DNA from 2 places in the Stenotrophomonas sp. YJH_SMC_106-19 genome. Region 2 is predicted to be linked to the other one. Evidence: predicted binding sites of a transcription regulator. Region 2 holds the regulator's gene; the other holds the start of a gene.

Region 1 (4,408 bases), on a different contig from region 2:
TGGGCGAGCGCATCCGCGTGGCGGTCGAAGACGCCGCGCTGCCGTCCGGCCCGTCCAGCGTAACCGTCAGCATCGGCGTGGCATGGTTGGCTGCCGATGCTCGGCAGGAACCGGACAGCGTGGTCGAACGTGCGGACCAGGCCCTGTACCGGGCCAAGCGCGCGGGCCGCAACTGCGTCCGCGGCGAGGCTTTGCCGGAACGTACAGCGGCCCCTGCCCTGCGCGCCTAGACCACGCGCAGGGTCGGCACGCCATGCTGCAGGGTACCGCCGCCCGCCGCCCCCTGCACACGGAATCCGGCGACGGTCTGCAGCAGGTGGGCCGACTGTTCTTCCATGCTGCGCGCCGCGGCGGACGCTTCCTCGACCAGCGCCGCGTTCTGCTGGGTTCCCTGGTCGATCAGGTCCACCGCGTGGTTCATCTGCTGGATGTCATCGCTCTGCTGCTGCGAGGCGCTGCTGATCTCGGTGACCAGGTCACTGACCCTGCGCACGTTGAGCACGATCTCGTCCATCGTGCGGCCAGCACTTTCCACCTGCGCCGTGCCCGCACCGACATTGGCCACCGATGTGTCGATCAGCTGCTTGATCTCCTTGGCGGCGCTGGCCGAGCGCTGCGAAAGTTCGCGGATCTCGGTGGCGACGACCGCGAACCCACGGCCGTGCTCGCCGGCACGGGCCGCCTCCACGGCAGCGTTCAGCGCCAGGATGTTGGTCTGGAATGCGATGCGGTCAATCACCCCGATGATGTCGACGATGCGACGCGAGGAGGCGTTGATCAAGGCCATCGTCGCCACCACCTCGTGCACCACGCTGCCGCCGCGCGCAGCCACCTCCGCTGCGCCGCCGGCCAGCTGGCTTGCCTGGCGCGCATTGGCCGCCGTGCGCTGCACCGTATCGGCCAGGCCCTTCATGGACACGGCGGTTTCTTCCAGCGAGGCCGCCTGCTGTTCGGTGCGCTGCGACAGGTCGCTGTTGCCCTGCGCGATTTCGGTCGCGCCGACCGCGATGGTATCGGCAGCGAACTTGATCTGGCCGATGATGCCCGCCATGGCTTCGACCAGCGCGTTGACGCCATCGCACAGCTCGGCGATGGGGCCACTCTTGTCGGCAATGGCGACGGTACGGGTCAGGTCGCCCTGCTTGGCCGCCGCCACGACTTCCCGGGTCTGCGCCACCGCACGCTGCATGGCCTGGTTCTCATGCACCTGCGCGGTGATGTCGGTAGCGTATTTGACGACCTTGAACGGCCTGCCGTTGCCATCCAGGATGGGGTTGTAGGAGGCCTGGATCCAGATCTCGCGGCCGCCCTTGCCGAGCCGCCGATACTGCCCGGCGTCGTACTCGCCGCGCCCGAGCTTTTCCCAGAACCGGCGGTACTCGGCGCTGTCGCGAAGTTCGGGCTCCACGAACAGCGCATGGTGTTGGCCGCGCACCTCTTCCAGGCTGTAGCCGGTGGCGGCGAGGAAGTTGGCGTTCGCCGAGAGAATGTGCCCGTCCAGGCTGAACTCGATCACCGCCTGCGACTTGTCGATGGCGGCAAGCTGCCCCGCCGAGTCCGCGGCCTGCAGCTTCTGCGCGGTGATGTCGGTCGCGAACTTGACGACCTTGAAGGGCCGGCCCTGCGGGTCCAGCACCGGGTTGTAGGACGCCTGGATCCAGATTTCGCGCCCGCCCTTGCCCAGCCGTCGGTACTGTCCGGCGTCGAACTCGCCACGTCCCAGCCGGGCCCAGAAGTCCCGATACTCGGCGCTGGACGCCTGATCGGGATCGACGAACAGCGAATGATGCCTGCCCTGGATTTCGTCCAGACGATAACCCACCGCCTGCAGGAAGTTGTCGTTGGCCTGCAGGACGGTGCCATCCAGATCGAATTCGATCACCGCCTGCACGCGATGCAGTGCGGCCACCTGGGCGGCCAGCTCGGCATGACCGCGATCGCTGTCGACCCTGCCGGGCCGAGGCTGTCCCGCCAGCGCCCCCAGCAGGGAACGCCACGGCGACCAACGGGTGTGCAGCTCGGCTGGCGCCTGTGCGCCTGCCGTAAGGCCTGGAATGAGCATTGTCTGATCCTCGGTGTCCGGTAAGCGGTTGCGATCCGCCAGGCGGGATGCCCGACGGCGACATCAATTGCTTGGACTACAGGTGCCGGCAGGCACCTCTCGAGCAACGGGCAAGAACATCTGGGGGCGGGTGCGATCGACATCCGGGAGCGGCGGAACACACTGCGCGGGCCGCCCGACGGGGCAGCCTGGGGTCCTGCAGCGGGTGACGGGAGCGGGATCCAGTGAGGTTATCGGCACCTCCGTTCCGGGCTTTAGGCCCCTCCGCAGCGGGCCCTGTCCAGCCCCCTCCCCCTGCAGCGCCTGACGGGCCCCTAGATGCAGCCTGCAACGAAAAGGTTGCCATGACCATCGGGGCTGTCGGCAAGGGGGTGGACAGGCAAGGATGCGCCCACCACGGACCGTCCATCGACACGGAGATCGCATGTTTTCACGCCTGGCTGCTCTTTTCGCCCTCGGCCTGTGCAGCAGCGGCGCGCTGGCCGCCGATGCAGGCTATCGGCCGAGTTTCAACCCCGCACAGCTCAAGGGCCCGCCCGCCGGCCGCGTCAACGAAGTGCTGGTGCTGGGCTCACCGCACCTGTCCGGCCTGCCCCCGACCTTCCAGCCGGCAATGCTGGAGCCGCTGCTGCAGCGCCTGCAGGCATGGCGGCCGACGGCGATCGCGGTGGAGAACCTGTCCGGACTGCAATGCGATTTCATGCGCCGCAATCCCGCCCGCTATGCCGAGAGCGTGGGAAGTTACTGCGTCGATCCTGCACCTGCCCAGGCCGCCACCGGTCTGGATGTTCCAGCGGCCAATGCCGAAGTCGATCGCGTGCTGGCGGCATGGCCCGCCACACCGACGCACGCACAGCGTCGCCGGCTAGCCGCACTGTTCCTGGCCGCAGGTGAGAACGGCTCTGCGCTGGTGCAGTGGCTGCGCCTGCCGCCGCAGGAGCGTCGCGCCGCAGACAGCCTGTCACCGCAACTGGTGCAGTTCCTCGACAAACGCGCCGTGCGACGCAACGAAGTCAGCCTGATCGCGGCCGAGCTTGCCGCACGCCTGGGCCTGGAACGCCTGTGGGCAGTCGATGACCACACCGCTGATTCGCCCACCCCTGCGGCACTGGAGAAGGCGGCTGGCGAAGCCATCATGAACGCCTGGAACAATCCCGCCAGCAAGGCACGACGGGCCGCCGATACGGCCCTGCACGCCGAACTCGGCAGCACGGATGGCCTGCTGGCGCTCTATCGGAACTACAACGCGCCCGACACCATCGCCCAGGTCTACAACAGCGATTTCGGCGCGGCCCTGGTCGAACCATCGCCAGAAGGCTTCGGGCGCAACTACGTCGGCTACTGGGAAACCCGCAACCTGCGCATGGTCGCCAACATGCGCGAGGTGCTGGGCCAGCACCCGGGCACCCGCATGCTGACCCTCGTCGGCGCCTCGCACAAGGGCTACTACGAGGCCTACCTCAACCAGATGCACGACGTGCTGCTGGTTGATGCCAACAGCGTGCTGGACTGAGCGCCAGGGCTAGCAGCGTGCCGGCGCATCCCCGCGCCGCGACCGCCACAGCAGCACGCAGGCGGCCACGATGGCACCCAGGGTCAGCATCAGCAGCACCACCACGCCGCCCTGCAGGGTGGGCAGCAGCGCCTGCGCCCGGGCATCGCCGTGCAGTTGCTCCAAACGCAGGCAGGCGGCTACCGCCAGCCACCAGCCGACCATTGCCGGCGCGAAGGCACGCAGGGCATCCGGGGTCCAGAAACGCATGTCGCTCTCCAACGGGGTGGGTGTGCGCGCAGTATTCGCGGCCGCCCTCTCACAGACTGAGATCAGCCGCCACCGGCGTCGCTGTCCACGCCCTCAGCCGGCCATTCGCCGGCTTCCCCCTGCACCTGCACGTTGTTGCGTCCCATTGCCTTGGCCCTGTAGCACTGCGCATCGGCCGCAGCCACGGCCTGGTCCACCCCCATGCCGCCCAGCAGCGGCGCGATGCCGATGCTGGCGCCCACCCGCAGGCGGTGCTGGTCCCAGGGAATGGAGAGACTGGCCAGGGTCTGCAGCAGTTCGCCGCCGATCCGCGCCGCGCGGCGCGGCGTGCAGCCGGACAGGATCACCGCGAACTCGTCCCCGCCCAGCCGGGCCACCACGTCCGAATCGCGCACGCCGTGGCGCAGCACGCTGGCCACCGCCCACAGCACCGCATCGCCGGCCAGGTGGCCCCAGGTGTCGTTGACCGGCTTGAAGCGGTCCAGGTCGATGTACATCAGCGATGCCGCCTGGCCTGTCCGCTCGACCCGGGTGATGGCCTGCTGCAGATGGACTTCGAACCCCCGCCGGTTGCTCAGTTCGGT
Region 2 (4,408 bases):
GGCTGATGCTGGGCCTGATCTCGCGCAGGCTGCCGATCGCGCCGGTCGATCCGCTGGAAGAAGGCGGCGTGATCGCTCTGGTCGGTCCAACCGGGGCCGGCAAGACCACCACCATCGCCAAGCTCGCCTCGCGCTTCGCCGAGAAGCACGCGCCGCGCGATGTGGCCCTGGTCACCACCGACACACTGCGCATCGGTGCCCGCGAGCAGCTGTACGGCTATGGCCGCCAGCTCGGCATCGCGGTGCATGAAGCCAACAGCGGTACCGACCTGGACCAGCTGCTGGAGCGGCTGAAGGACTACAAGCTGGTGCTGATCGATACCGCCGGCCTGGGCCCGCGTGACCGCGCCCTGGCCGCGCAGCTGCAGTGGCTGCGTGCCGCCCGCCAGGTCCGCACTCTGCTGGTGCTGCCGGCCAATACCAGCTTTGGCGACATGGACGAGGTGGTGCGCCGCTTCGGCGCGGCCAACCTGCAGGGCCTGGTGCTGAGCAAGCTGGATGAGACCGGCCGCTTCGGCAACGCCCTGTCAGTGGCGGTAGACCACGCGCTGCCGATCACCTGGGTGACCGATGGCCAGGACGTTCCGGACGACCTGCACCGGGCCAGCGCGGCCAATCTTGTACTTCGCCTTGAAGATTTGCGCCGAGCGGCCGATATGCCCTGCAACCCGGAGTTGAACCATGCCGTCGCGTGAGTACGCCAAGCTGACCAAGACCTTCCCGCTGTCGGCCACCCGCAGCGAGCCGCTCGGCCCTGTGCGCACCATCGCCGTGACCGGCGGCAAGGGCGGCGTCGGCAAGACCAACGTCTCGGCCAACCTGGCCGTGGCGCTGGCCGGCATGGGCAAGCGCACGCTGCTGCTCGACGCCGACCTGGGTCTGGCCAACATCGACGTGATCCTGGGGCTGAATCCCACCCACACCCTGGCGGATCTGGTCGCCGGCCGCTGCTCGCTGGAAGACGTGATCGTCGAAGGTCCGAACGGCGTGCTGGTGGTGCCGGCCGCGTCCGGTCGGCGGCACATGGCCGAGCTGGCCCCGGCCGAGCACATCGGCCTGGTGAACGTGTTCTCCGAACTGGAACGCGAGCTGGACATCATGGTGGTGGACACCGCCGCCGGCATCACCGACGGCGTGCTGACCTTCTGCCAGGCCGCACAGGACACGGTTGTCGTGGTCTGCGACGAACCGGCCTCGATCACAGACGCCTACGCACTGATCAAGGTGCTGTCGCGCGAGCGCGGCGTGGACCGCATCCAGGTGGTGGCCAACATGGTGCGCGACCCCAACGAGGGCCGCGTGCTGTATGAAAAGCTGACCCGGGTCTGCGAGAAGTTCCTTGCCGATGTCTCGCTGAACTACCTGGGCTGCGTGCCGCAGGATGACTGGCTGCGCCTGTCGGTGCAGCGCCAGCAGCCGGTGGTGAAGGCCTATCCATCCAGCCCGGCGGCGCTGGCGATCACCGAGATCGCCCGTCGCACCGCCCGCTGGCAGGCCCCCACCGAGCCACGCGGTGGCGTTGAATTCTTCCTCGAGCGCATCCTCAAGCAACGCGGGGTGGCAGCATGAAAGGCGCGGCCCAGTACAGGGAAGTCCAGCGCTCGGCGGCGACCGAGGTCATCGCCCAGCACTCGGACCTGGTGCGGCGCATCGCCCATCACCTGGCCGCACGCCTGCCGGCCAGCGTCGAAGTGGACGACCTGATCCAGGCCGGCATGATGGGCCTGATCGAAGCCTCGCGCAGCTACGACGCCGACCAGGGTGCCTCGTTCGAGACCTATGCCTCGATCCGCATCCGCGGCTCGATGATCGACGAGATCCGCCGCGGCGACTGGGTACCGCGCTCGGTGCATCGGCGCGCCCGCGATGCGGCCGCCACCATCCGCCGCCTGGAGCAGACCACGGGCCGTGCAGCCAGTGCCACCGAGGTGGCGGCGGCCATGGACATGCCACTGCCCGAATACCTGCGGCTGATGGAGGACGCCTCGCGCGGCCAGGTGCTGAGCCTGGAATCGCGCATCGAAGACCAGGGCGAACTGGACACCGTCGCCCAGGGCGGACCGACACCGCAGCAGGTCCTGGAACGTGGCGAGTTCGGCCGCGAACTGGGCAAGGCCATCGGCCATCTGCCCGAACGCGAACAGCTGGTGCTCTCGCTGTACTACGAGCAGGAGCTGAACCTGAAGGAGATCGGCGCGGTGCTCGGCGTGAGCGAATCGCGCGTCTGCCAGATCCACGGCCAGGCCGTGCTGCGCCTGCGCGGCCGGCTGAAGATCTTCGAGGCCGCGGATGCCGGGCTTGAAGAATGAACATGCCTGCGGCGGCCACGGCCACCGCGGGCGACTGAACAACAAAGGAACTCCGATTTGAACAAGAACATGCGCATCCTGATCGTCGACGACTTCTCGACCATGCGTCGCATCGTCAAGAATCTGCTGGGCGATCTGGGCTTCACCAACACCGCCGAAGCCGAGGACGGGCATGCTGCGCTGTCGATGCTGCAGAGCCAACCGTTCGACTTCGTGGTCACCGACTGGAACATGCCGGTGATGACCGGCATCGAACTGCTCAAGGCGATCCGCGCCGATGCCAAGCTCAAGACCCTGCCGGTGCTGATGGTCACCGCCGAGGCCAAGCGCGAGCAGATCATCGAAGCGGCGCAGAGCGGCGTGAACGGCTACATCATCAAGCCGTTCACCGCGCAGACGCTGGAAGAGAAACTGGGCAAGATCTTCGAACGCCTGGCGGCCAGCGCCTGATGGACGCCACGGTCGACAAGAACGCTCTCGCCCTGCGCCTGCAGGAAGCCCTCGACGCGCTCGAATCCGGCGACGAGAGCGCCTGGCGCCAGCGCATCGACGCCCTGGTGGCCGCACGCACGCAGCCGATGATGAGCGGCCTGTCACGGCTGGCCCGCGAACTGGGCCAGGCCCTGGGCGAACTGCCGACCGTCCCCAGCGAGGCGGGCGAGCTGGACGACGCCTGCGCGCGCCTGGACCATGTGGTGGCGATGACCGAACAGGCCACGCACCGCACCCTGGACCTGGCCGAAGAGTGCCGCAGCCTCACCGAACAGCTGCGCGCCGAAGGCCTCCAGCCGGGGCAGGATGCGCAGCTGGAACGCATCCGCCACAACCTGACCGAGATTGCCCTGACCCAGAGCTATCAGGACCTGACCGGACAGATCATCCGTCGCGTGGTCGGCATCGTCCGCCGCGTGCACGAAGGCTTTGGCGCGCTGGGCCTGCCACCGGAGCAGCATCGCACCGATCCGGCGCTGGCCGGACCGGCACTGAAGGGACTGGACCGCCACGCGGTCTCTCAGAACGACGCCGACGACCTGTTGTCGGACCTGGGACTGTAAGCATGAGCGCGGTATCCGACGACATCACCGCCGATTTCATCATCGAGGCACAGGAAATCCTGGATCGCCTCGGCGAACAGCTGGTGTCGCTGGAACAGGCGCCGCAGGACGCCGACCAGCTCAACGCCGTGTTCCGTGGCTATCACACGCTCAAGGGCGGCGCCGGCTTCCTCGGCATCACCGCCATGGTCGAGCTGTGCCATGCCGCCGAAGAGGCACTGGGCGCCGCCCGCGCTGGCCAAGCGGTGCTGCAGCCGCATCACTTCGATGCCGCACAGCAATCACTGGACTACCTGCAATCGATGCTGGATGCCGTGTCTTCCGGCAACGAACCCGGCTATGCCCCGCCGGACCTGATCGCCCAGTTCGACGTGCACGGCACTGCTGCGCCGGCTGCTGTCGCCCCCACAGCAGCCGCGCCCGCTGCCGGTGACCTGATCACCGACGACGAGTTCGAGGCCCTGCTCGATCAGCTGCACGGCAGCAACGCCCCCACCGCGGTGGCGACGCCGGCCAAGGCCGACGATGGCCTGATCAGCGAGGATGAGTTCGAAGCCCTGCTTGACCAGCTGCACGGCGGCGCCGCCCCGGGCGCGAAACCCGTGACTGCCCCGCCGGCGCCTGCACTGCCCGCACCGCGCCCCGCGGCCGCCGCGGTCAAGCCCGCGGCCAACAAGCCGGTGGCCGAGGCCGAGCACACCGTGCGCGTGGATACCAAGCGGCTGGATGCGATCGTCAACCTGATCGGCGAGCTGGTGCTGTCGCGCAACCGGCTCAAGACCCTGCGTGCGCGCCTGCGCGACGAGGAACTGGACCGCGCCGTGTCGACCCTTGACATCGCCACCGCGCGCCTGCAGTCGGCAGTGATGCGCACGCGCATGCAACCGGTCGGCAAGGTGTTCTCGCGCTTCCCCAAGGTCGCCCGCGATGTTGCCCGCTCGCTGAAGAAGGAAGTGGACCTGGAGCTGGTCGGCGCCGAAACCGAGCTTGACCGCAACCTGGTCGAGGCCCTGGCCGACCCGCTGGTGCACCTGGTCCGCAACG

Evidence for each region. The regulator FliA, encoded in region 2, starts transcription of late flagellar genes. The targets are predictions, from matches to a motif close to TAAAGTTTNNCNNNCNNNGGCCGATAA.
Region 1: a site for FliA is predicted at 2,293-2,319, ahead of AC5P5M_RS00460 (methyl-accepting chemotaxis protein). Genes of this name have one in related genera too.

The regions. Positions count from the first base shown of each region.
Region 1 is NZ_JCAFRQ010000001.1:112,091-116,498, forward strand. Features, by position in the region: gene AC5P5M_RS00455 (GGDEF domain-containing protein) at 1-230, shown strand, start outside; gene AC5P5M_RS00460 (methyl-accepting chemotaxis protein) at 227-2,062, opposite strand; gene AC5P5M_RS00465 (DUF5694 domain-containing protein) at 2,487-3,575, shown strand; gene AC5P5M_RS00470 (hypothetical protein) at 3,585-3,824, opposite strand; gene AC5P5M_RS00475 (PAS domain S-box protein) at 3,887-4,408, opposite strand, start outside.
Region 2 is NZ_JCAFRQ010000010.1:27,910-32,317, forward strand. Features, by position in the region: gene flhF (flagellar biosynthesis GTPase FlhF) at 1-695, shown strand, start outside; gene AC5P5M_RS18225 (MinD/ParA family ATP-binding protein) at 682-1,569, shown strand; gene AC5P5M_RS18230 (RNA polymerase sigma factor FliA) at 1,566-2,309, shown strand; gene cheY (chemotaxis response regulator CheY) at 2,367-2,759, shown strand; gene AC5P5M_RS18240 (protein phosphatase CheZ) at 2,759-3,364, shown strand; gene AC5P5M_RS18245 (chemotaxis protein CheA) at 3,367-4,408, shown strand, end outside.